DNA from 3 places in the Glaciimonas sp. Gout2 genome. Region 1 is predicted to be linked to each of the others. Evidence: predicted binding sites of a transcription regulator. Region 1 holds the regulator's gene; each other region holds the start of a gene.
What was found. Region 1 encodes sigma-54, which starts transcription at its own class of promoters, with help from an activator protein. Its sites were predicted from a motif close to TGGCANGNAANCTGCTTT; they were not measured.
Positions count from the first base shown of each region.

Region 2: the regulator sigma-54 is predicted to act here: its motif matches at 2,051-2,068, upstream of QN379_RS04615 (outer envelope protein).
Region 3: the regulator sigma-54 is predicted to act here: its motif matches at 8,220-8,237, upstream of prpB (methylisocitrate lyase).

Region 1 covers NZ_JASJXA010000004.1:120,351-131,319, forward strand. Annotated here, with positions in the region: gene aroKB (bifunctional shikimate kinase/3-dehydroquinate synthase AroKB) at 166-1,968, shown strand; gene QN379_RS05155 (deoxyguanosinetriphosphate triphosphohydrolase) at 1,990-3,171, shown strand; gene QN379_RS05160 (DUF4197 domain-containing protein) at 3,457-4,155, shown strand; gene hpf (ribosome hibernation-promoting factor, HPF/YfiA family) at 4,523-4,876, opposite strand; gene QN379_RS05170 (RNA polymerase factor sigma-54) at 5,010-6,497, opposite strand; gene lptB (LPS export ABC transporter ATP-binding protein) at 6,524-7,276, opposite strand; gene lptA (lipopolysaccharide transport periplasmic protein LptA) at 7,278-7,817, opposite strand; gene lptC (LPS export ABC transporter periplasmic protein LptC) at 7,891-8,493, opposite strand; gene QN379_RS05190 (HAD family hydrolase) at 8,490-9,062, opposite strand; gene QN379_RS05195 (KpsF/GutQ family sugar-phosphate isomerase) at 9,062-10,114, opposite strand; gene QN379_RS05200 (S8 family peptidase) at 10,439-10,969, opposite strand, start outside.
Region 2 covers NZ_JASJXA010000004.1:5,698-16,666, forward strand. Annotated here, with positions in the region: gene QN379_RS04605 (ABC transporter ATP-binding protein) at 1-1,503, opposite strand, end outside; gene QN379_RS04610 (hypothetical protein) at 1,680-1,982, shown strand; gene QN379_RS04615 (outer envelope protein) at 2,195-3,031, shown strand; gene QN379_RS04620 (BMP family ABC transporter substrate-binding protein) at 3,179-4,264, shown strand; gene QN379_RS04625 (GntR family transcriptional regulator) at 4,679-5,401, shown strand; gene QN379_RS04630 ((2Fe-2S)-binding protein) at 6,184-6,642, shown strand; gene QN379_RS04635 (xanthine dehydrogenase family protein molybdopterin-binding subunit) at 6,787-8,955, shown strand; gene QN379_RS04640 (DUF1059 domain-containing protein) at 9,391-9,612, opposite strand; gene QN379_RS04645 (class I SAM-dependent methyltransferase) at 9,800-10,858, opposite strand.
Region 3 covers NZ_JASJXA010000015.1:7,392-18,360, forward strand. Annotated here, with positions in the region: gene QN379_RS12190 (LysR family transcriptional regulator) at 1-184, opposite strand, end outside; gene QN379_RS12195 (acetyl-CoA hydrolase/transferase family protein) at 388-1,683, opposite strand; gene prpF (2-methylaconitate cis-trans isomerase PrpF) at 1,872-3,062, opposite strand; gene acnD (Fe/S-dependent 2-methylisocitrate dehydratase AcnD) at 3,212-5,806, opposite strand; gene prpC (2-methylcitrate synthase) at 5,947-7,098, opposite strand; gene prpB (methylisocitrate lyase) at 7,271-8,155, opposite strand; gene QN379_RS12220 (hypothetical protein) at 8,644-9,384, shown strand; gene QN379_RS12225 (helix-turn-helix transcriptional regulator) at 9,672-10,088, shown strand; gene QN379_RS12230 (hypothetical protein) at 10,397-10,801, opposite strand.

The DNA of each region.
Region 1 (10,969 bases):
GCAAAAGCTGAGATACACTTGTTTATTGGTAATCGGATTTTCAGCGAAACGCTTCTCTGAGTTTTACTACGATAAGTTAGCGTATTGAAATGGCAACTCCGAATCCGACTAATAAGATACGAAACAGGTTCCGAAACGGCTTAGTGGTGAAATGGTACGGTGTACATGAAAGGCAATATTATTCTGGTCGGCCTGATGGGATCAGGCAAGACCACGGTTGGTCGTGCTTTGGCGAGAAAACTAAACAAACTTTTTATCGATTCGGACCATGAGATTGAGGCGCGTACTGGCGCTTCAATTCCATTGATTTTTGAGATTGAAGGCGAGCCGAGTTTTCGTCAGCGCGAAGCAGAAGTCATCCGCGATCTGACTGCACGTCAAAATATCGTGTTGGCAACGGGTGGGGGCGCGATCTTAAATCCGGACAACCGGGCTTTGTTAAAGAGTTGTGGTACTGTCATTTATTTGCGCGCCAGTGTGCATCATATTTTGCAGCGTACAGGCCGTGATAAAAATCGTCCTTTATTGCAAACAGCTGATCCTCGCAGACGGCTAGAGGAGTTGTCGCGCCAGCGCGATCCACTCTATCGGGAAATTGCCGATATCATCATTGATACGGGCCGTCCTAACGTACAATTTTTGGTTCATAGCATTTTGTCTCAGCTTGATATGACGCGTGTCAACGTCGATGAGCATGTCGGGCTAATGAACAATAACGCAACGGATCTGACTGCTACAAACGCGGTATCCTCAAGCGACCATCTTTCTACCAATTTTTCTATGAATCAACAAAATACTTTGAATGCATCTCCATACGCAGCAACTTCTACTTTATCCGTCAGCTTGCAAGTTGAGTTAGGTGAGCGTAGTTATCCGATAGAGATCGGACAGCGGTTGTTGTTGGATGGTGAATTGATCGCCCGACTGGTCAAGGGCAAGCAGGTTGCTATTGTCACCAATACTGTAGTCGCCCCGCTGTATCTGGATGTGTTGCGTTCATCGCTCCTTTCGGCAGGCAAGTCGGTTGTTGAAATCATTCTGCCAGATGGTGAAGAAGAGAAAAACTGGACCAATCTGATGGTGATTTTCGATCGCTTATTGAGTGAAAAGTGTGATCGTAAGACAACATTGGTTGCACTGGGCGGTGGCGTTATTGGGGATCTGACTGGCTATGCGGCGTCAGCTTATATGCGTGGCGTGCCGTTTGTGCAAATTCCTACTACTTTGCTGGCGCAGGTTGATTCATCCGTTGGTGGCAAAACCGGCATAAATCATCCGCTTGGCAAGAATATGATCGGTGCTTTTTACCAACCTCAGGCGGTACTTGCGGATATCACAACACTGCAAACATTGCCGAAGCGCGAATTATCTGCCGGTTTGGCGGAAGTTATTAAATACGGCGCGGTAATTGACGCCGCATTTTTCGATTGGCTCGAGGCGAATATTGGCAAATTGATGGCGCGCGATAGCGCAGCGCTGGCTTACGCTATCCAGCGCTCATGCGAAATCAAAGCTGATGTGGTACGACAGGATGAGCGCGAAGGTGGTTTGCGAGCGATTTTGAATTTTGGACATACTTTTGGTCACGCTATCGAATCCGGTCTGGGTTATGGCGTATGGTTGCATGGCGAAGCGGTCGGCTGTGGCATGATCATGGCGGCTGAATTATCACACCGTCTGGGTTATATCGATGCCGTTGCACGTGATCGCGTGAGCGCGTTAGTGCGGGCGGCGGGCTTACCAACTGCCGCGCCGAATCTTGGTGCAGGGCGCTGGCTTGAGTTGATGCAGGTCGATAAGAAAAACGAAGATGGTCAAATCAAATTCATTTTAATGAATCAACTGGGTGGATCATTGGTTAGCACGGTGCCACAGGAACCACTATTGGCGACGATACAACAATTATCGACTGTGCCGGTTAACCCATCAATTAATCCGTCCGTTAATCCCCCTAAATCCATCGCTTAATAACCCGCTTAGCGCCGTCCCATGACAAATCAAGAAGCGTCTCTTGCACCGTATGCTGCACATTCAGCGACATCACGGGGACGCTTGTTTGACGAAATTGCGCCCAACACCCGCACTGAGTTTCAACGTGATCGTGACCGCATTGTCCATTGCACAGCCTTTCGTCGGCTAGAATATAAAACGCAGGTATTCGTTAATCACGAAGGTGATCTATTTCGTACCCGGCTGACGCATAGTATTGAGGTTGCTCAAATCGCCCGCTCTATCGCCCGCAATCTGCAACTGAACGAAGATCTGGTGGAGGCGATTTCGTTAGCGCACGATCTTGGTCACACGCCTTTTGGGCATGCTGGACAAGATGCCCTAAACGCCTGTATGAATAACTTCGGTGGCTTCGAGCACAACCTGCAAAGTCTGCGACTGGTCGACAAACTGGAGCAACGATACGGCGCATTCGACGGTTTGAATTTGATGTTTGAAACGCGCGAAGGTATTTTGAAGCACTGTTCAGTGGCTAACGCCAAAAGATTGGGCGATATTGGTCATCGCTTCCTCCAGCGCAAACAGCCCAGCCTGGAAGCGCAGGTTGCCAATCTTGCGGATGAAATTGCCTATAACAATCACGATATTGACGACGGCTTAAGGTCGGGACTGCTGACACTTGACCAGATGATGCAAATTGATTTTTTTGCACGTCATAATCGCGAGGTCGAAACGACTTTTCCCGGACTACGTGGACGCCGTGCGATCAACGAAACTGTGCGCCGCATGATTAATGCCTTGATCAACGATTTAATCAATACATCGCGTGAACGCATTAAGGCTGCTGCACCGCAGACGGTCGATGACGTGCGGGATGCGGCGCCACTGATTGCTTTCTCGGACCCAATGGCGCGTGAGGCCATTGCACTGAAACAGTTCTTGCGTGAAAATCTTTATCGCCATTATCTAGTCAATCGGATGACCAGCAAGGCCAGGCGGATCGTGGTGGAGTTATTTGACTGCTTTGTTAATGAACCGGCTTTGCTGCCGCCGGATTATCAGTTAATACAAGCTGTTACGCAGCAAGGGCTCCCTGATCCACAGGTTGATAGTGTCCAATTGCAAGCGCGTCAAGTCGCCGATTACATCGCGGGGATGACCGATCGTTATGCAATACGTGAACATCGCCGGTTGTTTCTGGTCGATGATGGACATTTATAATCTCCTTTGTTGAATCGCGTTACGTCATTGCGTGATGGCGCAGCAGATATCAATGCGATGATACATAGCAATATACGTTTTGATATCTGAACGTCTTATCGTACTTTCTGTCAATACATGTCGTCGCGTTATTCTCATACGAACATAAAAATGCACCGCTGTTTTTATTGAGTTGGATCAATGGCTGCATTGACAGGATGATCGGCGAAGTGATCAGCTGATGTTTCTTATATATTTTTGCGCGTGTTTTTGTTTGCTTTTTCGTCTTTATAAAAGGGACTTTACATGAAATTTATCTTTCAACCGGCATTACGTTTAGGTCTGGTGATCTCTTTAGTCTCTACCGCCGCGATGGCATTTTCTTTGGCGGATTTGAGCAATCAGGATGCCAACTCAGGACTGAAGGCGGCGCTCAATAAAGGCGCGGACGTTGCAGTTGCCAAGCTGGGCGTCGAAAACGGATTTTTAAATAACGATAAAGTAAAAATCGGATTGCCAGGGATGCTAGAGAAAGCACGACCGCTGCTTAAAATGACAGGGAAGGGCCAACAACTGGATGATCTGGTCGTGTCGATGAATCATGCCGCAGAGTCTGCCGTGCCATTGGCGAAGCCGTTGCTCCTGAATGCGGTGAAATCCATGTCGGTCACGGATGCGAAGAATATTCTGAGTGGCGGCGACACATCGGTAACCGATTTTTTCAGAGAGAAAACTGCCACCCCGTTAGGAGAAAAATTTCTCCCGATAGTAAAGAAAATCACCGACCGTAACGGTGTATCCACACAATACAATTCGACGATGGGATTGGTCAGTAAAACGGGTCTTGTGCCAGGTCAGGCGGCGACTGTTGAAGGCTATGTCACGCAGCGCACCTTGGATGGCTTGTTTTACATGATAGGGGAAGAGGAAAAAGCGATTCGACGTGATCCGATCGGTGCTGGCAGTGCAATTATCGGAAAAGTTTTTGGCGCATTAAAGCAATAGGCTGCGGCATACCATCGTCATGGTATTTTTGATGTGGACCGAATTGGGAAAGTTACGGGTCTGGCGACTTTATGAAAACTCTTTTGAGAGTGACGTTATAAAGCTTCTTGCTTAGTTATTTGTTTTGGCCGCTGTTTGAGGTGTACCCGGTTGCGTTCGAGACATTCGAGACATTCGGCGATGCCTCCGAACACTGCTAAACGATGCAAAGTGTTACGAACATATTCGGGCAGGGCGTGTGTAAGTTATATAATTTTAAAATGACAAAGGGCGCATTAACTGCGCCCTTGCTCATTTGTCAGTATAGTATTTTTCAATTTATTTATTGAGCAATACTTACGTTGACCGCATTAGAGAACCCCGTCCATCACGTTGCTGCGATGGGCAAATCCTCAGGTAGATGCTTGATTGCCGAATGTTGATGATTCTGCAATTTGTCCTTATATTTAATCACTTGTCGATCGAGTTTGTCGATTAACAAATCGATGGCGGCGTAAAGGTCATGCGCAATGCTCTCGGCATGCAGGTCTTTGCCTTTAACGCGCAGATTAATTTCGGCTTTTTGACGCTTTTCTTTCTCTGTGATTTTGTCTACCGTCAGGATCACACTAATATCTATGACCTGATCGAAGTGGCGCTTGATACGCTCCAATTTGCTTAGCACGTGTTCGCGAATGGCGGGAGTTACGTCGAGGTGATGCCCACTAATTGTGAAATTCATACAGCGCTCCTATCAAGTGTGTCGTTGGCGGTTCGGACCTGGACGATTAATTCAGTGTTGAATCACCAATTTATTCATCAACCATAAATCAATCAGTCAGAACACAGCGACGTTTGTGCAAACAAGCAAACAGCTATAAAGATTTACGCAAATTGACCGGCGGAATTCGTAAAGCTTCGCGATATTTTGCGACGGTGCGACGGGCCACTACCATACCTTGTTCCGCGAGCATGTCGGCAATCTTGCTGTCAGAGAAAGGACTTTTAGAATCTTCCGCTCCTATCAGTTGTTTGATTAACGCCCGTATCGCCGTTGAGGAAGCCTCTCCACCTGCCTCTGTAGCAACATGGCTGCCAAAGAAATACTTTAATTCGAACATCCCGTGTGGGGTGAGCATGTATTTCTGAGTAGTTACACGTGAGATAGTACTCTCGTGTAATCCTAGTGTATCAGCTATTTCGCGCAACACAAGAGGTCGCATAGCAACCGCCCCATGTGAGAAAAAATTCCGTTGACGCTCAACAATTGCCTGCGCTACACGCAGTATGGTATCGAAGCGCTGACGCATATTTTTGATCAGCCACTTTGCCTCCTGTAGCTGCGAGTTAAGTGATCCCTCGCTCTTGCCCTGCTTGAGAATGTTGGCATAAAGAGCATTAACTCGAAGCCTTGGCATAACGTCATTGTTGAGCATTACCTGCCAACCATTTTTTGTTTTTCTGACAATTACATCTGGTACGACATAATCTGACGCACCGCCAGCAAAGGTCGCGCCGGGATGAGGATTACATTTTTTGATAATAATTTGTGCCTCGCGCAAATCTTCATCATCACACTCCAGCGCTTTTTTGATTTTATTAAAATCGCGCTGGGCAAATAAGGTCAGATAACCTTCAACGATTGTTAGTGCCAGTCGGCGTGTGACGAACGCTACTTTGGGAAATGCTTTGATTTGCAATGCGAGGCATTCTGACGCGTTGCGTGCTCCGACACCATTTGGGTCGAAGCTTTGGACCATCTTCAAGGCCATCGACAATTCTTCGATCTCGATATCAAGTTGCTCTGGAAGACGTGCAAAAATATCGTCTAGTGATTCCTCCAGGTAGCCGTTTTCATCAAGCGCATCAATGATCAACTCGATCAATGCACGGTCGCGTTGCTGATCAACAGCTTCACGCATTTGTTTGAGCAAATGTTCGCGCAACGTCGATTCGCAGGCTTCTAATTGTGGTCGTGAATCCTCATCATCTGGGGCTTTGGAGGTTCGGGAAACGTCGTCAAAGCTCCATTCGCTGTCAGTATTGCCGTTCTCTTGATTGTTTTCGCCAGACTCAGGGGCTTCACCACCGCCCTCGGGCTCTGTAGGCGAGCTGCTTACTTCGCTGTCACCAGGTGGCGCATCCATTGTTGAGGCGCTGGTACTGATCGCCCCGTCGGCGAGTAATCGCACTGAATTATCCAAAGGATCGTCTAGACGTTCCAGTAACGGATTATCCGAAAGGATGTGTTCGAGTTCCTGATGTAACTCCAACGTAGACAACTGCAACAATCGAATCGATTGCTGCAGTTGCGGGGTTAGCGCCAGATGCTGCGAGGTACGGAGTTGAAGAGATTGTTTCATGGGCGCTAGGGAATCCGTTGAATCCGTTACATGCGGAAATGTTCACCCAGATAAACTCGTCGCACAGATTCATTGGCGATGATGTCGTCTGGACTGCCGCTGGCTAGCACGCTACCTTGGTTGATGATGTATGCCCGGTCACAAATGCCGAGCGTTTCGCGCACATTATGGTCGGTGATCAAGACACCGATGCCGCGCTCTTTAAGGAACCTGACGATACGTTGAATTTCGATAACGGCGATAGGATCAATACCGGCGAACGGCTCATCAAGAAGCACGAAGCGCGGATTAGTGGCTAAAGCGCGGGCGATTTCGACACGTCGTCGTTCACCACCGGATAAAGATAACGCCTGATTTTCTCGCAATTTCTCAATTTGCAATTCTTGCAGCAGCGAATCGAGTTTGTCCGAGATCTCATCTTTAGTCAGTGCGTTGCCGTTTGGCCGCTGCAACTCAAGTACCGCACGAATATTGTCTTCGACCGTTAGCTTGCGAAAAACAGAGGCCTCTTGCGGCAGATAAGACAGACCAAGCACCGCGCGTTGATGAATCGGTAAACGCGAGATGTCAACGCCATCTAAATCAATTGTTCCACCATCCGATGGCACCAGACCGACGATCATATAGAACGAAGTCGTTTTTCCAGCGCCGTTAGGACCAAGCAAGCCGACGACCTCGCCGTTATTTACTTTCAAAGAGACATCGCGGACTACTTGGCGCGCGCCATAACTTTTTTGCAGCCCTTTAACGATCAAGGTGCTTAAATTTGTAGAGGTCATCTTATTTACTCTTCGGCTGGATGACTGCTTTGATGCGGCCCGCGCCAGGTTGACTATTGCCGGAAACATTGTTACTGACCGAGTAGAACTCCACGCGACTATCGTAAGAGATGAATTCGCCGTTTACAACATCGGTGACTTTGGTCCCTTGCAGACGTCGCATTTGCGCTTTCGAAAATAATTTAACGATTTCAGTTTTATCGTCGTACTCAATTCGCTCAGCTTCACCTTCGATCCATAAGTCAGGACCGCCGTCGCGCTTTTGGCGAAACGTGGCTAAGCCACCGGGAGGTGCGTATAAGGTGGCAAATTGATAGCCTGATGGGTCCGTCGTGACGACGACTTTGTTGGCTTTCATGATCAGCGTGCCGCGGGTCAGTATCACCTTGCCGGTGAATATCTTTACTTGTTTTACGTCGTCCAGCGTGAACTGGTCTGCGTCTACGTTGGATGGTTTATCTGCGTCAGCTTTTTCAGCATGGGCACCTGAAATACAAGTCAGTTGCAGCGCGAGTAGGGTTAAAAATAGAATACGTTTCATAAAAATCCTGAAAGGGGATACTGGCACTAAAAGCAACAATGGCTTCAATAGGATTATCCGGTAATCATGTGAGTTATTTAGTCTGCCGCGGTGTTGCGCGATAGGTGCCACGGACATTGTTTAATAGGCGTAATTGCATAGTCGCATTATTGGCATACATACCAACACCGGTCATTTTCGACTGATCGATCGTGATTTCGACCGCTTTGTTGCTTGTCATAATGTCATCATCTGGCAATAGCTGAAGGTACTCGGACTGCAAATGAAGCTTTGACGACTTTGGCGTCGCTGAGCGGTCTGCGTTCACATTGCCGTACATATTCACTTTACTGTTGTTGTCTTCGATTTTGGCAGTATTGGAGCGCAAGGTCATCGGCGGTTGTTGTTTATCAAGGCTACGAATGACGGGAAGAATCACGTCAAATGAATCGTCGGCGGGATTGTGCGTCAGGCGTTGACCTGAGATGTTGTAGCGTGGCTGACCATTAAGTGCGAGTTGCACATAATTAAAATTTTCGACGTAATAATCAGGCGCAACACGCGGCGCACCCGGCAATAATTGCTCTGTATTTTTACGCATCACTTCCATGATCCAGAAACTACCGAGAGTGAGTGCCACACACACCGTCAGCAGCAGCATGAAGCGTAGGCGAAAAGTTGACCGCAGGTTTTTCATGCCGCCTCTATGACGCCGGTCAAATACTGTGCCAAAGCGGCGGCGTACTTGCCTTGCGCACGCAGAATTAAATCACAGACTTCACGCGCAGCGCCTTGCCCGCCGTTTGCCTGCGTAACATAGTGAACGCGCGATTTGACCTCCTGATGACCATTGGGGACACTGACAGCAAAACCGGTACGCGTCAAAATAGGCAGGTCAATGATGTCGTCGCCAATAAAACCGCAAACATCTGGGGTAAGGTTGGTATCGGCCAATAACGCGGCAAATGCGGTATTTTTGTTATGCGCGCCTTGATAGACGTGCGTAATGCCGAGATCGCTCACCCGACGGCTGACGATGGCTGAGCTGCGCGCACTGATAATGGCGGTGATAATCCCTGCTTGTTGGAGTAATTTGATGCCGAGTCCGTCGAGTACATTGAAACGTTTTATTGCCTCTCCGTCGGGACCAAACAATATGCCACCATCGGTCAACACGCCATCGACGTCAAAAATCATCATCTTGATTTGGGCGGCGCGCGCCATGACTTCTGCGGGTATGTTAATAGTATTGGGGGCGGCTACCATCAAATCACCTTGGCACGGGTCAAATCATGAATATGTAGCGCACCGACCAGTTTGCCATCGGCATCTGCCACCAGCAACTGGTTAATTCGGAACTCTTCCATGATTTGTACAGCATCAACTGCCAATTGGTCAGGGCCAACAGTACGCGGATTAGCATGCATCACGTCGGCAATTGTCAGCTTGGAAAAGTCCTGTACGTGTTCAATTAGGCGTCGCAGATCGCCGTCGGTGAATACGCCGACAGGGTGAAATTTATCGTCCACGATTGCCGTCATGGCAATACCTTTGTGTGTGATTTCGAGCAATGCTGCCGATAACGATACTTCTGCGGTGACCGCAGGAATATCGGCACCGCTGCGCATAACGTCACGCACGTGGGTCAGTAAGCGTCTGCCGAGCGCGCCGCCAGGATGGGAGCGAGCAAAATCTTCTTCACGAAAGCCACGCGCATCCAGCAATGCTACCGCCAGCGCGTCACCTAGCGCCAAGGTCGCGGTAGTGCTTGCAGTTGGCGCAAGATTAAGGGTGCACGCCTCTTGGTCTACTTTGACGTTGAGATGAACTGTTGCTAACTGTGCAAGGGAAGAGTGGTCATTGCCGGTCATGGCAATTAGCGTCGCGCCCATGCGTTTAACGATCGGCACGATCGCCATTAACTCGGCGGTTTCGCCGGAGTTGGAAATAGCGATAAAAGCGTCATTTTCTGTCACCATCCCAAGATCGCCATGGGCGGCTTCGGCGGGATGAATGAATAAGGCCGGTGTGCCGGTCGATGCCAGCGTTGAGGCAATTTTTCGGGCTATATGACCGGACTTGCCGATACCAGAAACAACGACACGACCGGTACAGCTCAACAATAGTGCGACCGCTTGCGCAAAGGGAGCTTCAATGGCCCCCATTGCACTGTCGGCAGACATCCCGGCGCTGTCAGAAATACGGTTTTTTAGCGCAATTATTGCATCCGCTTCGATTTGTAGCGTTTGACACGCGAGCTCAAGCGCTCGTTTGGCGTTAAAAGATTTTGGCAAGATTTTGGCATGGATTACACTCATCTCGAAAGTATAAACGAATTCCTAAAGCAAAAAACTTGCCAGTGTCATTATGGTGCAATTAATATCGACATATTGCACGGTGGTGTTGCGTACAGTGTCGGATAATCATTTTAATTATTAAATTAATTATTAAATTAATTATCAATAATACAATTGTTGAGCAATAACTAAGCAAACATGTTTTCCACATCAGGATTGACGCATTTCTATGCGCTGTTACACAGTATTAGATGCTTATCCTGCCCATCGCAGGCTCGCCTAGCGATGCCGGGTGAATACTTGATGAGCGAGATTGCGTACCAGCACGACAGCGCAATCAAACCATTAATGGTTGCATGCCCCACGATCAGCCCACTCAAAGCCCCAACCTTGATTGATGGTATCGGTATAAGCCGGATCGCCCGGTTCCCGTTGCGAATGCCACATTGCAAGATAGATGCGACCGTTATGCTGGACCATATCTCCCCCTTGATAGCTCTGACTTTGCTTCCACAATGGTTTGCATTCTTCCACTGGTATTGGTGCAACGTCATCTGCTTTCACTATTACGGTGTGGTTCTTCTGCGCGCTCAACTTTCCGTCATTTGCGGTGACGGTGAAGTGATACTGTGTCTCCTGTGCCAGTGTAGGAGCAGTGAAAGTGAGTTGCGCGCCATCCGCTATGAATGCCAGTGGAGGCGATACTTTCCAGCTATAAGCTAGCTTGCCGCCATCGGCAGCGCTTGAGCCCGCAGCGTCTAACTTCACCGAAGTGCCGCTTGTTGCTTGCGTGGGACCGCTAACGACGACGACCGGTGGTCGACTTTCTTCCGACTTTTTCACAGTAATTTTTTGCTCAGCGTGCGCTTTACGTCC
Region 2 (10,969 bases), 110 kb from region 1:
CCAGTTGCCGATTTGTTCGATGTTGGTGTCAGCCAATCGTACCGCTGGCGACAACCGACCTGCGGCCAGTACGCAAATACGGTCGCTGATGGTGAATAGTTCTTCCAGTTCTTCTGAGATGACGAGCAACGCCACGCCTTGCAGGCGCAGATCGATCAGGGCTTGCCGAATCAACTGCGCGGCGCCGACATCGACGCCCCATGTCGGTTGCGCGACGATCATCATTTTTGGGTTTAGCATGGTTTCACGTCCGACGATGAACTTTTGCAGATTACCACCGGAGAGGCTTGATGCTGCCGATTGTTCACCGCCGCATTTGACGCCGAAGCGGGTAATCACGTCTTTGGCAAACTGCCGGATTGCCGTATGTCGCATTAGACCTTTGCTTACCATGCCATGGCGAGCGCCGGTCAGCAGCGCGTTTTCTGCCAGACTCATGGCCGGGACTGCACCACGTCCGAGTCGTTCTTCCGGTACAAATGTCAGACCGAGTCGACGCCGCTGGGCCGGGTTAAGTTGGCCGACCTGTTCACCCATCAGTGTGATCATCGGACCGTGCGGGCTCAGGTTTTCGCCAGAGAGGGCAGCCAGTAATTCTTTTTGACCGTTGCCCGATACGCCCGCAATGCCGAGGATTTCACCGCTTTTGACCGCCAGACTGATATTTTTCAGCGTGGTGCCAAACGGATCGATGGTGGTAAGCGATAGCTTATCCAGCGCGAGCCGGACTTCGCCGGTGGCTTGCGGTGTCAGGTGACACTCAGCCAGTTCGCCGCCAATCATCATGCGCGCCAAACTATCGTTGGTTTCGTTCTTGGGGATGGCGGTGCCGCTGACGCGTCCACCGCGCAGGACGGTGGCGGTGTCACACAAGGCGCGAATCTCGTCGAGTTTATGGCTGATGTATAGAATGCTACAGCCTTCCGCTGCCAATTGTCGCAGGGTGGCAAATAAGACGACTACCGCTTGCGGTGTCAGTACCGAGGTTGGTTCGTCCATGATCAGAAGCTTCGGCTCTTGCAAAAGGCAGCGCACGATTTCTACGCGCTGGCGCTCTCCCACCGACATGCTGTGTACCAGTCGATGTGGATCGATGGGCAGGCCGTACTTTTCCGAGACTTCGGTAATCCGCGCAGCTAATTTTGCTGGCGGCATTTGCGCATCCAGTGCCAGCGCAATATTTTCAGCGACGGTCAGGGTTTCGAACAATGAAAAATGCTGGAATACCATGCCGATGCCCAGACGTCGCGCCTGAGAAGGACTGGCGATGTCCAGATAGCGACCTTCCCACAGAATACTGCCCGCGTCCGGCTTGGTGACGCCGTAGACGATTTTCATGAGCGTGCTTTTTCCTGCGCCATTCTCGCCAAGCAAGGCGTGAATCTCGCCAGGTCTTACGCTCAGGCTGATGTCGTCGTTGGCGACCACCGTCGGATATCGCTTGGTAATGCCGTTTAAGACAAGGCGCGGCGGCAGATCAGAATAAATCGGCAGGAGGTCCATGGAAGCGTCCGTAATATAGATTGAAAAGCGATAGATTAAAAAAAGATAAATTAAAAACAATTAAATTGAAAATGATAGATCGAAAACGGTAGATAAAAAAATCTAAATTTCAAACGTTTTACATTTAAAAGCGAAAATTAAATAGCGATTCGTAATAAGAAGGAAATGCAATTGTTGTGCCAGTTCTGCTGAGAATGCACGATGCGACTGGTTGGGGCGCAACCATCGGACACAAACCATTTCTGGCAATAATTGGTAACGGATTATGTGCTTTCCTAGAGCACGATGCGATCGATCTGGCATCTTTAAAAATATTTTGTCGACAAAAAACATCATTGATTGGATGCAATAATTTTAAATTTTGCGTAAATATTTCAGCTAAAACAAATTTTTTATTCCCCCTTTCTGCACCGCAACAGTGCATTTATGATTCTAAGAGCGCCAATTTAATGCAAATTATTGATGCGCTGCACCGATAGTCGTCATAAGTTTTTACATAAATAAGAATATTAATTATTTTCACCAGTGACTAGTAATTGTCAACAATTGGCATGAGAATTGCTGTGAATAAATCAAACGAATTTATGCATAGTTATTATTTATTTACAGCAAGTTTTACATAATCATCGTAATAGGGAGAAACGGGGCTCCTTAATTCCTTTTTTGTATTATTAATAATCTTGGAAAAAAAATGGCAAAGCAAGCAGCAATGAAAATGGGCAAGTTGGCGGTCAATGCATTAACGGTCGCAGCGGCGCTGGCAAGTGTTCAGCAAGTCAATGCAGCGGAGTGGAGCGATACGTCAATTGGGTATCGTTACGGTACGCAATTTGCTGAGCCATACGTCGGCAATGGCATTTCGAAGAACATCATCAATCTGACCCACGCAAGCGGTTATAAATACGGCACCAACTATTTCAACGTCGATTTGCTGCAATCCAATAGCAAGGATGCCAACGCACAAGAAGCCTATATCGTCTATCGCAACACGCTTGATATGGGCAAAGTCTTTAACAAAAACCTGTCCTTCGGTCCGGTTCGTGGTCTTGGCGTGACTGCCGGTTTTGACTGGAATACCAAAAATGATCCTGGCTATGCTTCCAAAAAACGTATGTTGGTCTTGGGACCTACGCTGATGATGGACGTACCGGGTTTTCTGAGCATCAGTTTGCTGTTGATTCAGGAAAGTAATCAACCAGTTGGCATCACCAGCCGTTATACCTACGATTTGCATCCCATGTTGAGCGCAGCATGGGGAATTCCTATTGCTTCAACTGGATTTGCATTTGAAGGTTATATGAACTACATCGCGGCCAAGGGTACCAATGAATTTGGTGGCGGCACGGCGCCAGAATTAAACATCGACGCCCAAGTCATGTATGACCTCGGCACACCTTTGGGAATGGGTAAAAACACACTACGCGCGGGTTTGGAATATCAATACTGGCGCAATAAATTCGGCAACCCAGCCAACGTACGCGGCTCTTTAGCAAAAACACCGATGGTGCGTGTCGAATACCATTTCTAAATAAGTGCAGAAACGTATTCTATAAATACGTTTCTGCGATCCTGAGAATTGGTCCTGCGATAGATTTTTAAGTCTGCCTGTGCAATTTTTTTTCGATTTTCTGCAAGTTACATTGCGGAAAATTGCATCCACGTAAAGGAGTTCAAGATGTTTCGATTACGCTCTACATTAGCGGCCATTGCGGCAGCTACCGGTTTGGTTTTGGGTGTGCTTCCGGTTGCGCACGCTGCTGAGCCGCTGAAAGTGGCTTTTGTGTATCTTGGCCCAGTCGGTGATGGTGGCTGGACATTCCAGCACGATCAGGGGCGTCGCGCTTTAGAAAAAGAATTCGGTAATAAAATCAAGACGACTTTCGTCGAAAACGTGCCAGAAACGGCAGATGCTGAGCGCGTGATTCGCCAATTGGCGGTTGACGGTAATCAGATGATCTTTACGACCTCTTTTGGCTACATGGACCCAACGATGAAGGTAGCAAAATCCTTCCCGAAGGTCCATTTCATGCATGCGACCGGTTACAAAACGGCAGCCAATGTCGGCACGTATCAGACTCGTTTCTATGAAGGCGCTTATCTGTTAGGCATGATCGCCGGAAAAATGACGAAGACCAATACATTGGGTTTCGTTGGTTCGTTCCCGGTCCCGGAAGTAGTGCGCAATATCAACGCTTATACATTGGGTGCAAAGAGCGTCAATCCTAAGATCAAGACCAAGGTTGTCTGGGTAAATACCTGGTATGACCCGGGCAAAGAGCGTCAAGCTGCAGAAACATTGGTAGCCCAAGGTGCGGACATGCTGGCACAAAATACCGACTCGCCAGCTGTTGTGCAGGTTGCCGAAGAGAAGGGTGTGCATGCATTTGGTTGGGATACTGATATGGCTAAATACGGCCCGAAAGCCCACCTGACCGCCAATACCGAAAACTGGGGCGTGTATTACATTCAGGAAGTCAAGCGCGAGCTGGCCGGAACGTGGAAACCAGAGCAAACGTTGTGGGGAATTAAAGAAAATCTGGTCGTTTTGTCGCCATTGAATGCGTCTGTTCCTGCGGATGTATCGAAACTATTCAACGACAAGAAAAAAGATATCGTGGATGGAAAATTGGTACCTTTTGCGGGACCGCTTAAAGATAATACCGGTGCTGTAAAAGTAGCCGCTGGCGCTGTATTGCCGATGGGTGAGTTGATGAGTATCAACTGGCTGGTTGACGGTGTAGAAGGTTCTTTACCTAAGTAAATATTGGCATTGCTCAATTGTATGCTCTTGGCATCTTAATGGGCTAAGAGCATGCTGATTTTTTGATCATGTTAAGCACTTATTTTTCCGCATTACTAGTGTGCCGATGCCTCTCCAAAATGTAGGGTAATATCGTCACTTATTTATTTCCTGTATTTAACTTTTTTAAGGGAAATAAGAACATTGTTGTCGCCAATTTAAGGCGATTGAATCAAAATATATTATTAAGAATGAACATAAACACTTCTTTGTGTCATTGCGATTAGACATAGAGTCGATGGAGTTCAATCACACATTTTTCATTTTTTAATCAAAACAAATTAATTCGATCACGGTCAAACACAGGATTATTGAATTTTTAAATGGTTGTCATCGACAAACGCTTTCGATATGGCTGTTTCCAACGCGATAAATATGAATAAACCAGTCAAACCCTTGCGCCTGGCAAGTGCCGCCGCCGCTAAACCGCAGGCCAATGCCGAAGAGCGTATTTACCACGATGTGTATGACGCCATCATGGAACATCGGTTGCCGCCTCGCACCAAACTGACCGAGCAGGTCTTGTGCCAGATTTACGATACGGCGCGTCATACTGTGCGCAAAGTACTGATCCGTCTGGAGACTGAAGGACTCGTCGAATTGGAGGCTAATCGTGGAGCCTTCATCGCCAGTCCGACCAGCGCAGAAGCAAAAGACATGTTTGAGTTACGCAATATCATTGAACACGCAACACTGGAAAAGGTCGCCCGGAGCGCGACCCCGAAGCAATTGGCGGCGCTGCGAAAGTGCGTTGACGATGAGCGGGCCGCCTATCTGAGCGGTGATCGCCCGCGCTGGATTCGGCTGTCGGCGCAATTTCATCTGGAATTGGCCGAGATCACCGATAACGCTATGCTGGTAGAGGTGCTGCGTAAACTGGTCTCGCGCACGACATTGCTAATCGCTAAGGTCGAAGCGCCGGGGCAAAATGCCTGTTCTTTTGACGAACACGAAAGCGTACTGGTTGCGTTGGAGAATGGCGATGCAGCACTGGCACAAGCGCAAATGGCCCACCATTTGCATAGTTGCGAAGAGCGCGTACAACCGGAACAATCTACCAATTTCGATTTGCGGGCAGCACTGGGAAAGCCTCTGTAAGTGGGTATCAGTAGTTGATTTAAGCGGCAATATCTGTTTGATGGTCGATTTCCCTGCGCTGAATCATCCGAATACTGCAACAGTATTGGTGTTGCGTTATTCAGTTAGTCAGACTTATTGCTGTTTCGCGAAAGTCTCGGATTTTCAAATTCGGATTTATTTTCGGGTAAATCGAAAAGGCCAGATTTACTGATCCAATTTTGATGGCAACAAATCATACAATTGGCAGATTTAAATCAAGTTCGTGAATTTATAGTAATCTCATCTTATTGATGAAAAGAAACTTTATCACTCCATCAAATTTATCGGCAAACCGAATCTGGAGCCGATCCCTTTAATACCTCTTAAGAATGGCTATCAGTCTGGAATTCAGGCAAATGATGGCCTGAGAATGCCTTTGTCCGCAGATTGATAACGGCATTCGCTTAATCAACAAACCAAGTTCTAAAGAAATCTCGGGATTGCGCCCGGGATTCTGCGTGGATAAAAGCTTTATGTCTCACTGAATATAGCGGTGCTTTGAGTTTTTAAAAATGGTAAACCGTAATCGTCGTCGACGCTCAAGCGCGTTGGGGTTGGGTGTATTAACACGTTACGTAATGGCAAAATAGGAGCTTCGCCGCCACTAACTATATTCAATTAAATATATTTAATTCAAGGACTTATGGAAAACCATCCCGGCAAGGCGTGCCGATCGAAGACGGCACCGAGTACCGCTAGGAAAGCGCAACGCCGCTAGGGCGATTTTTCATAAGTCCTTATTTTTCAAGGAAAAAAGAGTCATGATCAGCATAAATATTAACGGCAAGGATACGCAAATCGACGCGCCTGCCGACATGCCCTTGCTATGGGCGTTGCGCGATGTTGTCAACCTCACTGGTACCAAATTCGGTTGCGGGATGTCATTGTGCGGCGCTTGCACTGTTCATCTTGACGGCGCAGCGATCCGTTCTTGCGTGACCCCGATCTCTGCGGTAGCAGGAAAAAAAATCACCACCATCGAAGGCGTTGACATCGGTCACGTCGGTCAGGCGGTACAAGCAGCGTGGCGCAAGCTTGACGTGGTGCAATGTGGTTACTGTCAGTCCGGTCAGATCATGTCTGCGGTTTCATTGCTGAGTAAGAACAAACAACCAACGGATACGGATATTGATCAGGCCATGAGCGGCAATATTTGTCGTTGCGCTACCTACGTCCGCATTCGCGCCGCCATCCACGAAGCCGCTAAAACGCTGGCATAACAGGAGACCAGGATGAAATCTATTGATCGCGCTTTTCAGTCAGCTTCCCTCCAACTGGCATCGCCCGACGCCCAGAGTAACGATGATTTTGCCATCACTAATGTTAGTCGAGGTCTTAGTCGCGGTGTCAGCCGTCGACGCTTCATGCAAGCCTCCGGCGGTCTGGTATTGGGCTTGCATTTAGGTTCTTTGATGGCTGCCACCGGCACACAGGGAACCACCGCTGCGTTCGAACCGAATGCCTTTGTGCAGATCGGCAACGATGGCAGCATCACCATTCTGGCTAAACATCTGGAAATGGGACAAGGTATTTATACCGGTTTGGCAAGTCTGATTGCGGAAGAACTGGACGCAGACTGGAGCAAAGTCCACGTCGAAGGCGCACCAGCTGACGTCAAGCTTTATCAGAATCTGGGATGGGGTATTCAGGGTACTGGCGGCAGTAGTTCGATCGCCAACTCCTACGAGCAAATGCGTAAGGCCGGCGCGACAGCGCGTGCAATGCTGGTGTCAGCAGCGGCGGCCAAATGGAAAGTCGCGCCAGCCAGTATTACCGTCAGCAAGAGCGTGGTGCATCATGCCGCATCTGGTCGCAAAGCCGGTTTTGGAGAATTAGCGGCAGCGGCGGCGACACAGCCGGTCCCAACCGACGTCAAATTGAAAGCGCCGAAGGAATTCAAGTTAGTCGGCAACGCCAAATTGCCGCGCCTTGATAGCTTTGCCAAGACCAATGGCACCGCAATGTTTACGCAGGATATCAAGTTGCCCGGCATGTTGGTGGCGGTACCATTGCATCCGGTCCGCTTTGGAGCGACGGTTAAAAGCGTCAATGCAACCAAGGCCAAGGCCATTCCCGGTGTGGTCGAGGTGGTCCAGTTTGCAGGCACGGCGCGCAGCTTTGCCGGTGTCGCAGTGCTGGCAACCAATACCTGGGCCGCCCGCCAGGGACGCGATGCGCTCGAAGTAGAGTGGGATGAAACTCACGCTTATAAAAAAGGTTCGCCCGAAATTCTGACGCAGTATCGTGCTGCATTGGAAAAACCGGGTCTCGTTGCGCGCAAAGTTGGCGACGTTGACGCCGCATTGGTCAAGCCAGCGACCCTGATCGAAGCGGACTACGCAGTGCCGTTTCTTGCGCATGCCGCCATGGAACCGCTGAACTGTCTGGTACAGCTTGGTGAAAGCACTTGCGAGATATGGAACGGCGAACAATTTCAGACCATCGATCAGGGTTCAGTTGCCAAGTTTTTGAACATGCCAGCCGACAAGATCAAGATCAATCAGCTATATGCAGGCGGCAGTTTTGGTCGACGCGCCAATCCGCATAGCGACTATGTAGTGGAAGCAGTCTCCATCGCCAAGTCGGCACGCGCGCAAGGCGTCAAAGGACCGGTCAAAATGGTCTGGATGCGAGAAGACGATACGCGTGGTGGTTATTACCGACCGATCAATGTGCACCGTGCACGGCTGGCGCTGGACGCGCAAGGGCGCTTGTCGGCATGGCATGTAAGAATGGCCGGTCAATCAATCATGGAAGGTTCTGCGTTTGCGGGTGTGATCAAAGACGGTATTGATCCGACCTCAGTCGAAGGGCAAGCGGATCTGCCTTATGATGTGCCGAATCTTCAGGTTGAGCTATATACGCCGACGGATGTTGGCGTTCCGATACAATGGTTCCGTTCAGTCGGTCACACGCACAGTGCTTTTTCATCAGAAGGCCTGATGGATGAAGCAGCCGTTGCTGCCGGTAAAGATCCACTGGCGTTTCGACTGGCGATGTTAGCCAAACACCCGCGTCACAGCGGCGTGTTGCAATTGGCGGCGCGTCAGGCCGGATGGTCAAAACCATTAGCTCCGGGCGCAAAAGGTGAGCGTCGCGGTCGTGGATTGGCGGTGCACGAATCCTTCAATACATTCGTCGCTCAAGTCGCCGAAATCACCGTTAAGGCAGATGGAACTTTCAAGGTTGATCGTATTATTTGCGCGGTCGATTGCGGTGTTGCAGTGAATCCCGACGTCATCAAGGCGCAGATAGAAGGTGGTATCGGCTTTGGTCTGGCCGCTGCCTTGCATGGCGCGATCACACTCAAGGACGGGGTGGTTGAGCAATCCAATTTCCACAACTATCAGGTTTTACGCATCAATGAGATGCCTAAAATTGAGGTGTTTATTGTGGGTTCAACTGAAAAGCCAAGCGGTGTCGGTGAACCGGGTGTGCCGCCGGTAGCGCCAGCGGTCGTCAATGCAATCTTCAATGCCATGGGAAAACGTCTGCGGACGTTACCAATCGCGGATCAATTGACAAAGGCTTGATCATCTTGAGGTAATGATTTATCTTGACGGCTGATGTGCAAAAGTAGAATTATCTGGGAATGTGATTGTCAGGTAATAAGGAAGATTGAGTCGGTGGCGATGCTGCCGATTCATGCATTACCAGTCTTTCGTGCCTGTTTGCATATAAGTTTTTTTGATGACGTTCATACAAACTGAATTACATAAACTTTAAAGGCGGTTGCGGTTATATTTGAATTTGTTTTTGACTTACCCCGACATTGTCAGCGCCAATGTCGGGGTAAGTCAAATTCAAAGACAACCGCACCAGCACTAACCTTGATGGTGAATGTGATTTGGTTTGCATTTACCTCATTTACAATCTTTAATAAACACCCTGATAGTCCAGTGTTGTAAAACAACCGCGCAACCCGCTAGTCGCCGCTAGTTTATATTGAATCCTTGAATCAGCACCCTTTAACCGGCCACTGCATCTTTTCGAATTTCTAACGGAGGCGTGCCCTCCTTAAATAACTGGCTAATCTGGCCCCGTAACTCAGGCGAATCCTCATGACCATGCACGCTGACGGCATGCTGGACCGCTGCTTCTAACAGTTCTTTATCATTGTCCGCCGACATCGCTACCGAGCAGTTTGAGTCGCTTGGATATTCGCGGCAATCGATGTATTTACGTGTCATGGTGAACTCCTTTAACGAGGGTCAAATAGCCGCATCGCGCTCGACTACAGCACTTACGGCCCCACCGCAATTGCCTGCCAGAATCCGAGTGCAAAACGGTCCGAGTGGTCACGATTTAACACTGAACTATCTGCTGACAATGTGCGTGATGCTTAGTTGGATGAGGTTTTAGATCACGGATAGCTTCTCAGGGCCTCGCTTCCAATATTAAGTTGAACGGCGTCTCGGTGGCACGACGGAAATGACGGAATCCACCTTTGACGACAACGTCTTTTAAGCGCTTTTCTCCGGCTTGCGCACCGAGACCCATTTGACCGTCCTGCGATAGCGATGCGGGCGTGCAAATCAAAGTCGATGCAGCGTAGAAAATGCGCCCGACCGGATTAAGATTATCTTCTGTTCTATCATTCGCAAACGGTTCCACAATCATCCATGTGCCATCCGGTTTGAGTGATTGACGGACGTGCTCGGCGGCACCGATTGGATCTCCCATGTCGTGCAAACAATCGAAAAAAGTCACCAGTTCGTAGTCGCGCCCAGGAAAATCTTTTGCGGCAGCTACTTCAAATCTGACTCTATCGGTAACCTCGGCTTTTTCTGCAGCGCGACGGGCATACTGAATGGATGGCTCATGGTAATCAAAGCCGACAAAGGTGGATTGGGGATAAGCTTGCGCCATCAATATCGTTGAGGAGCCATGCCCACAACCGACATCTGCAACTGATGCACCGGCTTTTAGTTTTGCATCCACGCCGTCCAGCGCCGGTATCCATGTACTGATCAGATTGGCTGCATAACCGGGACGGAAAAAACGTTCGGTTCCGTGGAAAAGTGCATGACTATGCTGATGCCAGCCTACGCCTTTACCTGTCCGAAAGGCTTCTTCGATTAACGGTAAATCATTAAACATAGATTCGCAAACCTGAAAGAACCCAGGAATGAAGACAGGGCTGGTCTCGTCAGCGAAACAGAGTGCCTGTTCAGCGGGTAGTTCATACGTTTGGCTAGATGATTGGTACTCAACGAACCCGGCTGCGGCCTGTGCTGATAACCATTCGCGCAGATAGCGCTCGGTCATGCCGGTGCGCGTGGCAAGCTCGGAGGAAGTCATGGGACCGCGCCCTGCCATTGCCTGGTACAAACCAAGTTTGTCACCGAGCAATATCAGCGCCGCTGATGCGACGGCGCCGAACTCGCCCACCATGCGCCCCATAAAAGTCTGAAGTCGTTCTTGATCGACTGCCATGATGCGCCTCCTCATTATCAGTCAAAATATAATTTGGTCGCCGCGCAAGTGCAGAGTTGGTGTGGGTAAACTACGCCCAACTGGCGCAGTACTATTAAATTTTAGGAATCA
Region 3 (10,969 bases), on a different contig from region 1:
TACCGTCAGTAGTCAGGGCAACCTCACGTGCGCCACGATCAAACAGGCGCAGACCGAAATCCTGCTCCAGCGTGGCAATGCGGCTTGATACCGCAGCTTGCGTGGTGTGCAATTTTTCCGCTGTCAGCCGAAAATTTTTCAATTTCGCCAGCCAGACGAAGGTTTCGAGGAAACGGGTGTTCATCTGTCTATCGGTAATCTGTTATAGGTAAGGCATTAGTTTAGCTTAACAGGAAAGCATGAGGGGTGAAGAATGACGACCTAGCTGCGCTCGATTCTGATTTAATGCTGCTTAAGCGCTGAAGGAATTTATCGATCATGTCCATGTGATTCTGTAAAATTGTAGGTACTGGCAGCCTGTAGCTGCCAGCTTCCTTGCTACAAGTCTTAAAGCAAATTCATCTTTCTCGCCGCCTCACGCAACTCACCCCGAAAATCGGGATGGGCAATGCCGATCAGTTCCTCGGCGCGCTGTCGGGCCGATTTTCCGCGTAATTGCGCTACGCCGTATTCGCTCACCACATAATTCACATCATTCTTGCTGGTACTGACATGCGTGCCTGCGGTCAGTGTGGGGACAATCCGGGAGATGGTTTGATCCTTCGCGGTGGCAGGCAGGACGATAAAAGACTTTCCGCCGTTTGACCGATTTGCCGCACGTACGAAATCTGTTTGACCACCGGTACCGGATACTGGACAGAACCCCAATGTTTCCGAACCACACTGGCCGATCAGGTCTACTTGCATCGTCGCATTGATGGTGACAAGATTGTCGTTCTGGCCAGCGAGATATGGATCGTTCGTGAAATCGGCAGGATGCATCTCCAGCACCGGATTGCGATGCATGAACTGATAGAGTTTTTTGGAGCCGAGCGCAAACGTGGCGAGCATCTTGCCCGGATGCATATTTTTCCGCTTATTGGTGACAGCGCCTGATTCAACTAGCGTCATCAGACCATCACCGAGCATTTCGGTATGAATGCCAAGGTCACGCTTGTGGGTTAATTGCATCACCACTGCATCGGGGATGCCACCGTAACCAATTTGCAGCGTGTCACCATCATTGATCATATCCGCGACGTATTTGCCGATTGCTTCCTGTACCGGGCCAATTTTAGGTAAACCGACTTCTGGCAGCAGCTCCTCACTTTCAACAATGGCCGCGACCTGCGAAATATGGACGCGACAATTACCGTAGGAATACGGCACATTCGGATTGACTTCAAGAACGATCGCACGGGCCTTTTCAATCGCAGCCATGGTGTAGTCCGCGGCTAGACCGAGTGAGAAATAACCTTCCTCATCCATCGGCGAGGCCATGCTAAAAACAACATCGGCGGGCGAGAGTCCTTGCCGAAGCAAACTGGGTAACTCGGCAAAATAGGCGGGTATATAGTCGGTCCAGCCAGCCTGACCTCCGGCGCGTGACGCCGGGCCAAAGAAATACGCAACGTGGCGCACATGATCCGTCGTCTCATGGTCGTAATAGCCGTACTTTCGCAATGGAAGAATCTGAGATATGCGCACGTCCAGAAAATCCCGACGCTGCTCGGAGAGTGCCGTCAGCAGCTTTGGTGGCTCAGCAGAACCGGTCGGTACGACAATGGTGTCGCCATTATGAACAAGACGAACGGCGTCGTCGGCACTTAGACGTTTTTCCTGATATTTTTGATCGAACGACATGTGGATCTCCTCATTATTTTGTTATATTTATATTGTCTTATGATGTCTTATTTTTCGGTATTACTGGTGCGGCAATAGCCAGAGACTATTTTGAGGCGTGGTGGTCGGCAAGCGCCCTGCTTTCACGCCGCGATTTTAGTTCCGTCAGGTCGCTTGCTTATACGCCCTGACTTCAGTCAAAACATGCATCAGAACGTATCGCCAGGCACGCGTACCCATCCCTCCATCAACACCCGTGCGCTGCGGCTCATGATCGCTTTGGTCACCGTCCATTCATCGTTGTTCTGGACAGCTTCTGCACCCACCCGCAAGGTACCTGAAGGATGTCCGAAACGCACTGCACTTAACGCGCCACCGCCAGCGGCGAGGTTCACCAGCGTGCCGGGTATCGCTGCGGCGGTCCCGATGGCAACCGCTGCCGTACCCATCATGGCGTGATGGAGTTTGCCCATCGACATCGCCCGAACCAGCAAATCGATGTCGCCAGTCTCAACCGGTTTACCACTGGAGGAAACGTAGGCAGCGGGTTTGGCGATGAAGGCAACCTTTGGTGTATGTTGACGATTAGCCGCTTCGTCAATGTGCTTGATGAGTCCCATGCGTACCGCGCCATGCGCACGAATGGTTTCAAACAGGGCCAATGCCTTGTCATCGCTATTGATCGCATCTTGTAGTTCAATGCCGGTGTAGCCGATCGCTTCTGCGTTGACGAAAATGGTCGGTATACCCGCATTGATCATCGTCACTTTGAGCGTGCCGACGCCCGGCACTTCGAGGTCGTCGGTGAGGTTGCCGGTCGGGAACATTGATCCACCCGCGCCCTCTTCGTCGGCTGCTGGTGAGATGAATTCCAGCTGGACTTCGGCGGCGGGAAAGGTCACACCGTCAAGCTCAAAGTCACCAGTTTCTTGCACGCTGCCGTTGGTGATCGGTACATGCGCGATGATGGTCTTGGCGATGTTCGCCTGCCAAATACGTACCGTTGCCATGCCGTTTTGTGGAATGCGACTGGCGTCCACCAAGCCGTTACTGATCGCAAACGAACCAACTGCGGCAGACAGATTGCCACAGTTTCCGCTCCAGTCAACGAATGCTTTATCGATGGCTACCTGACCGAACAAGTAATCGACATCGTGATCGGGCTTGCTGCTTTTGGACAGAATAACCGTCTTGCTGGTACTTGAGGTCGCTGCACCCATGCCGTCAATCTGTTTGCCGTAAGGATCCGGGCTGCCAATGACGCGCAGCAATAACGCGTCGCGTGCAGCGCCCGGCACTTGCGCTGCTTCTGGTAGGTCTTGCAGGCGGAAGAACACGCCTTTGCTGGTACCGCCGCGCATGTAGGTGGCGGCAATTTTGATTTGGGGCACGTGGGTCATGGTGATGTTTCCTGAGTTGTCTTGAGTGGTCATGCGCGGCACATTTTTGCGCCGCGCAAGATGTCAAACCGTCTATCGGGATAGTGCTGCCTGGCTAGCTTTTTAGCTAACTTATTAGGCAGATTGTTGGCCAGACTGTTTGCAACTTATTATGCAGTTGCCGACGACTCCAGAAAGTCCTGAGCGAAACGTTGTAGCACGCCGCCCGCTTCGTAGATCGACACTTCTTCCGCGGTATCGAGGCGGCAAGTGACCGGCACTTCCACACGTTCGCCGTTCTGTCGGTTGATAACCAGCGTCAGCGTCGTACGTGGTGTACGCTCGCCAATCACGTCGAAGGTTTCGGTACCGTCGATGCTCAAGGTAAGGCGGTTGACGCCCGGCTTGAACTCCAGCGGCATCACGCCCATACCGACCAGATTGGTGCGGTGAATACGCTCAAAACCTTCAGCAGCAATCGCTTCTACACCCGCCAGACGCACGCCTTTAGCGGCCCAGTCACGTGAGGAGCCTTGACCGTAGTCGGCACCGGCGATAATGATCAATGGTTGTTTACGCTCCATGTAAACTTCAATGGCCTCCCACATGCGCGTAATCTTGCCTTCTGGCTCAACGCGGGTCAGCGAGCCTGCTTTGACTTTGCCGTTTTCCAACACCATTTCGTTTTTCAGTGTCGGATTGGCGAAGGTCGCACGCTGCGCCGTGAGGTGATCGCCGCGATGGGTAGCGTAGGAGTTAAAATCCTCTTCAGGCAAACCCATCTTAGCCAAATATTCACCGGCCGCGCTATTGAGCATGATTGCGTTCGATGGCGACAAATGATCGGTGGTGATGTTGTCACCCAAGACCGCCAACGGACGCATACCTTTCATCGTACGCTCGCCAGCCAGTGCGCCTTCCCAATACGGCGGACGACGAATGTAGGTCGTCTCTGGACGCCAGTCATACAACGGACTGACTTTCTCACCGTTATCGGCAACCACGGCGAACATGGGCTCGTAGACTTTGCGGAACTGTTCCGGCTTCACGCTGGAAGCGACGATGGCATCGATTTCTTCGTCAGACGGCCAGATATCTTTCAGCGTCACAGCGTTGCCAGCGGCGTCGATACCCAGGACATCTTTTTCAATATCGAAACGGATCGTGCCAGCAATCGCGTAAGCCACCACCAATGGTGGGGACGCCAGAAACGCTTGCTTGGCATACGGATGAATACGACCATCGAAGTTGCGGTTGCCCGAAAGAACAGCGGTAGCGTAAAGATCGCGATCCAATACTTCCTTCTGGATGACTGGATCAAGCGCGCCACTCATACCGTTGCAAGTGGTACAGGCAAAGGCGACAACGCCGAAGCCGAGTGTTTCCAACTCCGACAATAGCGCGGCTTCTTCCAGATACAGTTTGACCGTTTTGGATCCCGGAGCCAGCGAGCTTTTTACCCATGGCTTGCGCGTCAGACCGCGGGCATTGGCATTACGCGCTAACAAGCCTGCGGCAATCATGTTGCGCGGGTTGTTAGTGTTGGTGCAACTGGTGATGGCAGCGATGATTACGGCACCGTCTGGCATCAGACCGGGCTCGTTTTCTACCTTGCCGCTGATACCACGCGCAGCCAGTTCGGAGGTTGGCACGCGGCTGTGTGGATTGGATGGCCCCGCGATATTACGTACTACCGAAGACAGATCGAAATGGATGACGCGTTCGTACTCGGCATGCTTCAGGCTGTCAGCCCACAGGCCAGTGGCTTTGGCGTAGAGTTCGACCAGTTTGACCAACTCATCATCACGACCGGTCAGTTTGAGGTATTTAATGGTTTGCTCGTCGATGTAAAACATCGCAGCGGTCGAACCAAACTCGGGTGCCATGTTGGCGATGGTGGCACGGTCGCCCAGCGTCAGATGGGATGCGCCTTCACCATAAAATTCGAGGTAAGACGATACAACCTTTTGCGCACGCAAAAACTCGGTCAGCGCCAGCACGATGTCTGTGGCAGTAATACCCGGCTGCGGTTTGCCGCTCAGTTGGACACCAATGATGTCGGGCAGACGCATCCAGGATGCGCGACCCAGCATGACGCTTTCAGCTTCCAGACCACCAACACCGATGGCGAGCACGCCCAACGCATCGACCATCGGCGTGTGACTATCGGTACCGATCAGCGTGTCAGGGAAAGCGACGCCATCTTTTACCTGCACCACCGGCGACATGCGCTCAAGATTGATCTGGTGCAGAATACCATTGCCCGGAGGAATCACGTCAACGTTTTTGAACGCCTTTTTGGTCCAGTTGATGAAATCAAACCGGTCTTCGTTACGACGGTCTTCGATGGCGCGGTTTTTATCGAACGCGTCCTTATCGAAGCCACCGCGCTCAACGGCTAACGAGTGATCGACCACCAATTGGGTTGGGACGACGGGGTTGACCAGCGATGGGTCACCGCCTTGGGCGGCAATCGCGTCGCGCAGTCCTGCAAGGTCGACCAGTGCGGTCTGACCGAGGATGTCATGACACACGACACGCGCTGGAAACCATGGAAAATCCAGGTCGCGCTTACGCTCGATGAATTGCTGCAGGGATGCAGTCAGCGTCGCAGGGTCGCAACGACGCACGAGGTTCTCGGCCAGCACGCGTGACGTGTACGGCAGTTTATCGTAAGCACCGGGCGAGATGGCATCGACCGCGGCCCGCGTATCGAAGAAATCTAGCTTGGTACCGGGAAGGGGTTTGCGATTTTCTGTATTCATGGCTCAGTCGGGAAAGAGGAGAATGCTCAGGTTTTAGGCGTTACTTACTGTCCTTGGTCGACCCGAGCGGCAAAGCGTCCGGGTCGATGTTCCTGCTTTTTATTAGTACGCGTATTGCTGAAAAATTGCTAAAAAAACGATTAGCGTTTGTCGATCGGTACGAATGCCAAATCGTCTGGTCCGACATAATTGGCAGATGGACGAATAATCTTGTTATCGATACGCTGCTCGATCACGTGTGCGGCCCAACCGGAGGTACGGGAAATCACAAACAGCGGCGTGAACATCGCTGTCGGTACACCCATCATATGGTAAGAAACGGCTGAAAACCAGTCCAGATTCGGGAACATTTTCTTGACTTCCCACATCACGGTTTCCAGACGTTCAGCAATGTCAAACATAGCTGTCGAACCAGCTTCCGCTGATAAATTGCGTGCAACTTCTTTAATTACTTTGTTGCGTGGATCGGATACGGTATAGACCGGATGACCAAACCCAATCACGACTTCCTTGTTCTCTACCCGGCTTCTGATATCCGTTTCTGCTTCGTCCGGATTATCGTAACGTTTCTGAATTTCAAAAGCTGCTTCATTCGCACCACCGTGCTTTGGACCGCGCAAAGCGCCGATTCCACCAGCGATCGCGGAGTAAAAATCTGAGCCTGTACCGGCGATAACACGGCTAGTGAAGGTGGAGGCATTGAATTCATGCTCTGCGTATAGGATCAGCGAAACGTGCATCGCTTTTTCCCATTCGGCGGATGGCTTTACACCATGCAACAGATGCAGGAAATGGCCGCCGATAGACTCATCATCGGTTTCAACTTCGATGCGCTTGCCGTTGGTGCTGAAGTGATACCAATACAGCAGCATCGAGCCGAATGATGCCATCAAGCGGTCCGCGATGTCGCGTGCGCCCGGCGCATTGTGGTCATCTTTTTCTGGCAATGTGCAGCCAAGCACCGAGACACCGGTGCGCATCACGTCCATCGGGTGCGAGGCGGCGGGCAGCGCTTCCAGCGCGGCCTTGACGCTAGCTGGCAAGCCGCGTAGAGATTTCAGTTTCGCCTTGTAGCCTTTCAGTTCTGCGGCAGTCGGCAACTTGCCGTGCACTAACAGATACGCGATTTCCTCGAATTCGCAGGTATTGGCGATATCCAGAATGTCATAACCACGATAGTGCAGATCGTTGCCGGTTTTGCCGACGGAACACAGCGCAGTGTTACCTGCAGTGACGCCGGACAGCGCGACAGATTTTTTTGGCTTGAAAGGGGTTACTTGAGCTTCACTCATTTTTTGATTCCTGATAGAAAAGAATTGGTGTAATCGGTAAATTGTAGTCAGTGCTACGCTTTATTTCCCAGCAACAAATTTCTCAACCGTCCGCCGCAAACATCACGAAGGTTCGGGTCACCTGGATGGGAATGAGAGATAACGCTGCCGGGTCGGCTTTGCGCCTATCCTTTTATTTTTTCTGGGCGGCAAATAAGGCATCCAGATGCTGCTCGAAATCGTGATAGTTGATCCGGTCATACAATTCCATGCGCGTTTGCATGGTATCGACTACGTTCTTTTGCGTGCCATCGCGGCGGATGGCGGTGTAGACGTTTTCGGCGGCCTTGTTCATGGCACGGAAGGCAGACAGCGGATACAGCACCAAACCAACATCAGCTGATTTCAGCTCATCGACCGTGAACAAAGGCGTGGAACCGAATTCAGTAATGTTTGCCAACACCGGCACTTTGACAGCGGCGGCAAATTGCTTATACATTGCCAGCTCAGTGATCGCTTCAGGAAAGATCATGTCGGCACCCGCTTCGACACAGGCCATCGCCCGATCCAGCGCGGATTCCAGTCCCTCAACCGCGAGCGCATCGGTACGCGCCATGATGACGAAATTGTCGTCGGTACGTGCATCAACTGCAGCTTTGATACGGTCAACCATTTCCTGCTTGCTGACGATTTCTTTATTCGGACGGTGACCGCAGCGCTTGGCACCGACCTGGTCTTCAATATGGATCGCTGCTGCTCCAAATTTGATCATCGATTTGACGGTACGTGCGACGTTGAAAGCACTTGAACCAAAACCAGTATCGACATCCACCAACAATGGGAGATCGCACACGTCAGTGATACGGCGCACGTCGGTCAGTACATCATCCAAATTGGAGATACCGAGGTCTGGCAAGCCGAGCGAACCGGCTGCGACACCGCCACCGGAAAGATAAATCGCCTTGAAACCGGCGCGCTTGGCCAGCAATGCGTGATTAGCGTTGATCGCGCCCACAACTTGTAACGGGGACTCTTCTTGCATCGCCTTGCGGAAGGCTGCACCTGCGGAATAACTCATGTTTTCTCCTTATGGATCGCAAACTTGTTTCATGCAGAGATCTGCAATTCTAATACCGCTAAACTCTGCAACAACCATGCCAACTAAATAGCTCGTTTTAGAAAACCCGGATGAATGTTGAATAAGTCATTAAAATCAACATCTTGGAATGAAGTACCAAGGGCGATTCGTTGTAATTTAATGATTTATTTAACAATAAATGTTTCAATTTTTGTTTCAAATAATGTTTCATTAAAATGATGAAACATTATTTGAAACAAAATGGAACATCGCACTCACACATGAAAATGCCATTGAACAACATTCGTGCCGCTCAGCGCCACTCAGCGCCATTCAGCGTTATCAATAGCAATGACTGCCGATGATTGCCATTGAACATCACTGAGCTGGATCAACCGCCTTACCGGACATTATTTATTACGCCAAGGTAACATCAACAATACTGATTGGCATAAGTTGGCATAAAAATGAAGAAAGAAGAAAGAGCAATGACAACGATTGAACTACCTTTTCGAGCGACAACAGCGCAGGCATGCCACTGGCTTGCGCAGCAAACCGGATCACCGTGGACATTGGCACGCATGATAGAGAGCGGCTTGACGCCTTACGTCTGGCTGGAATATGACACCGAGTATCCAGCGCTGTTTGGTGATGCCAACGGCGGTTATCCGGCACCGATTTTTTTCGAAGGTGATACGCAGCGACTTGCCGCCGGTAGCGAAGATGTACTCATCACGATTACTAAAGATGTCTATCGGATAGTGGCGCAACTCAAACCTCCAGGTTTTAGGAGGGCTTTGCACGAGTTACGTTTTCTAAAAAAAGATCTGGAGCGCCTGACAAGCAAACTCAAACGTGAGGAAGACGCCAAGACCAAGGCCGACGCAAAAGCCAAGTCCGAACCAATCAGCGCCGACGGCGCAAAGGAATCACAAAGTGGCATCAACAAAGATCAAGCATTGATCGCATTTGCCAGCCTGGTAAAAATTGATCTACAGAAGGCGCTTGACGCTGGCGGTGGCATATTTGGCGATGATGGAGCAAGAGTTAAAGCGAGTACTAAAAAAGCAAAAAACAAAGCTGTGTGGAATCCGATTACGTTGGCGCTGGGATTGAACGACGTGTATCGAGTGCCAATGCCACATCTAAAACGTGCATTTAATACACATGATTTTTTAGCCGAATGGTCTAACGAATGGAACCAGGCTCTCGTGCTATTGGGCAAATAAAACGCCAACCGTGATGGTGGCGACAAAACGCCTGAAACACCATCCTTTCATCCGAAGAAGTCTCGCAATGTGAATTTTGAAATTTTCATGAACAACTGTTCGACTTCCGGCGACCACTCACGCCATTGCAATGGCGTCACAATATGCCTTTTTACCCCACAGAATGTGGCAGAAACTGCGCATCCGCAAATATTCAGAAACGCGCAGTTTCGCAAATCATAAATTACACGTAAAGTGGAACCTAATGCTAAGTAAATACCACAAATCGTTGATTGTTTATCCACGCCATGGAAATTACCCTCGTCTATATGTACTCACTCAAAATAGAAGTTGGTCGACGACTAAAGCAAGCAAGAGAAGCTACCGGAAAAACGCTGGTCGAAACCTGCGCAGAAGTCCCGGGACTTTCACCTACGAGACTGTCAAACTGGGAAAATGGGACGCGAACAGCTGACCTCCAAATTGTCAAAAAACTAGCAAAAATATATCTGACCGGCGCTAGTTACCTGATGACTCTGGAGGATGAGCCACCAGATCCAAGATCAACCTTATTGATCACGCTATACAGGGCAACTGATATTCGCGGGCAAGAAGCAATTTTGCGCGTTGCTGAAATGGAATCGAAATATACGGTGATCCTTCAACTGCCCCCACCTGCAGACGAGAACAAACCTCCAGAACAACCTCAAAATCCTGACAGTTGATAAACCAGCATAAAAATTAACGAGACGAACCCACCGACAAGGTGGGTTTTTTTTAACAAAAATATAGTAGGTGTGGATATTTCTATTTACTTAATCCACATTAGGTGTAATATAAAGCTTAGCAGATTTTGAGGCAATCAACAGTTTGATGAAACTTTATCCACCACACTCAATACTTTGTTGCCTTAATCAGGGGATCGCAGCGATATGACGAATAGTAATTTGATACTGGAGATGTGAAACGAAACGAAAAGTAACGACAGTACGGCTTGAGCTTTTTTGAATACATTTAAGTTAATGATTTGCTGCTAGGTATTTTTGTAACCGAAGACAGAATCTACGCCCAATACAGAAATGGCTGCCTCGTATACTCTTTCGTTCGCACACATCAACATCAATGAAGAGCGATGAGGCGCATGGCGGAATACTTCCCGCACACGCTTTACCGCTACAAGAGTGCCGGTTAGCTCTACAACGACGAACGGCGCATCCTGTGCATGATTGCGTTGATGATAGTCAATAACGCGATTAACAACTTCCATGGCAAGTGAATTAACTTGCGCCTCGTCCTTGGACGGTCCCGTCAGTGTGCCAATGGCAATGCCAACTACCAAACTTTTATTGTCTATGCGTGCTTCAAATGCGGTCAACGATGCTAACCCTCCTAATTCCTCCCCATCTGCAGGAGGTAAAAAAGTACTATTAATTTTCATTTCGTAGCTCCAAAAAAAAACGTTCATCACGTACCCGCGGATGCCATTTTTTGTCAATCGCAACACACTAGGGCCACTTTTTAAAGAGTCTTAAAAACTGTGACGCATTTAAATAAAATGATTAGCGATGAAGAAGTTTGTCGGTAACAGCTGCGTAATACCTAGTAT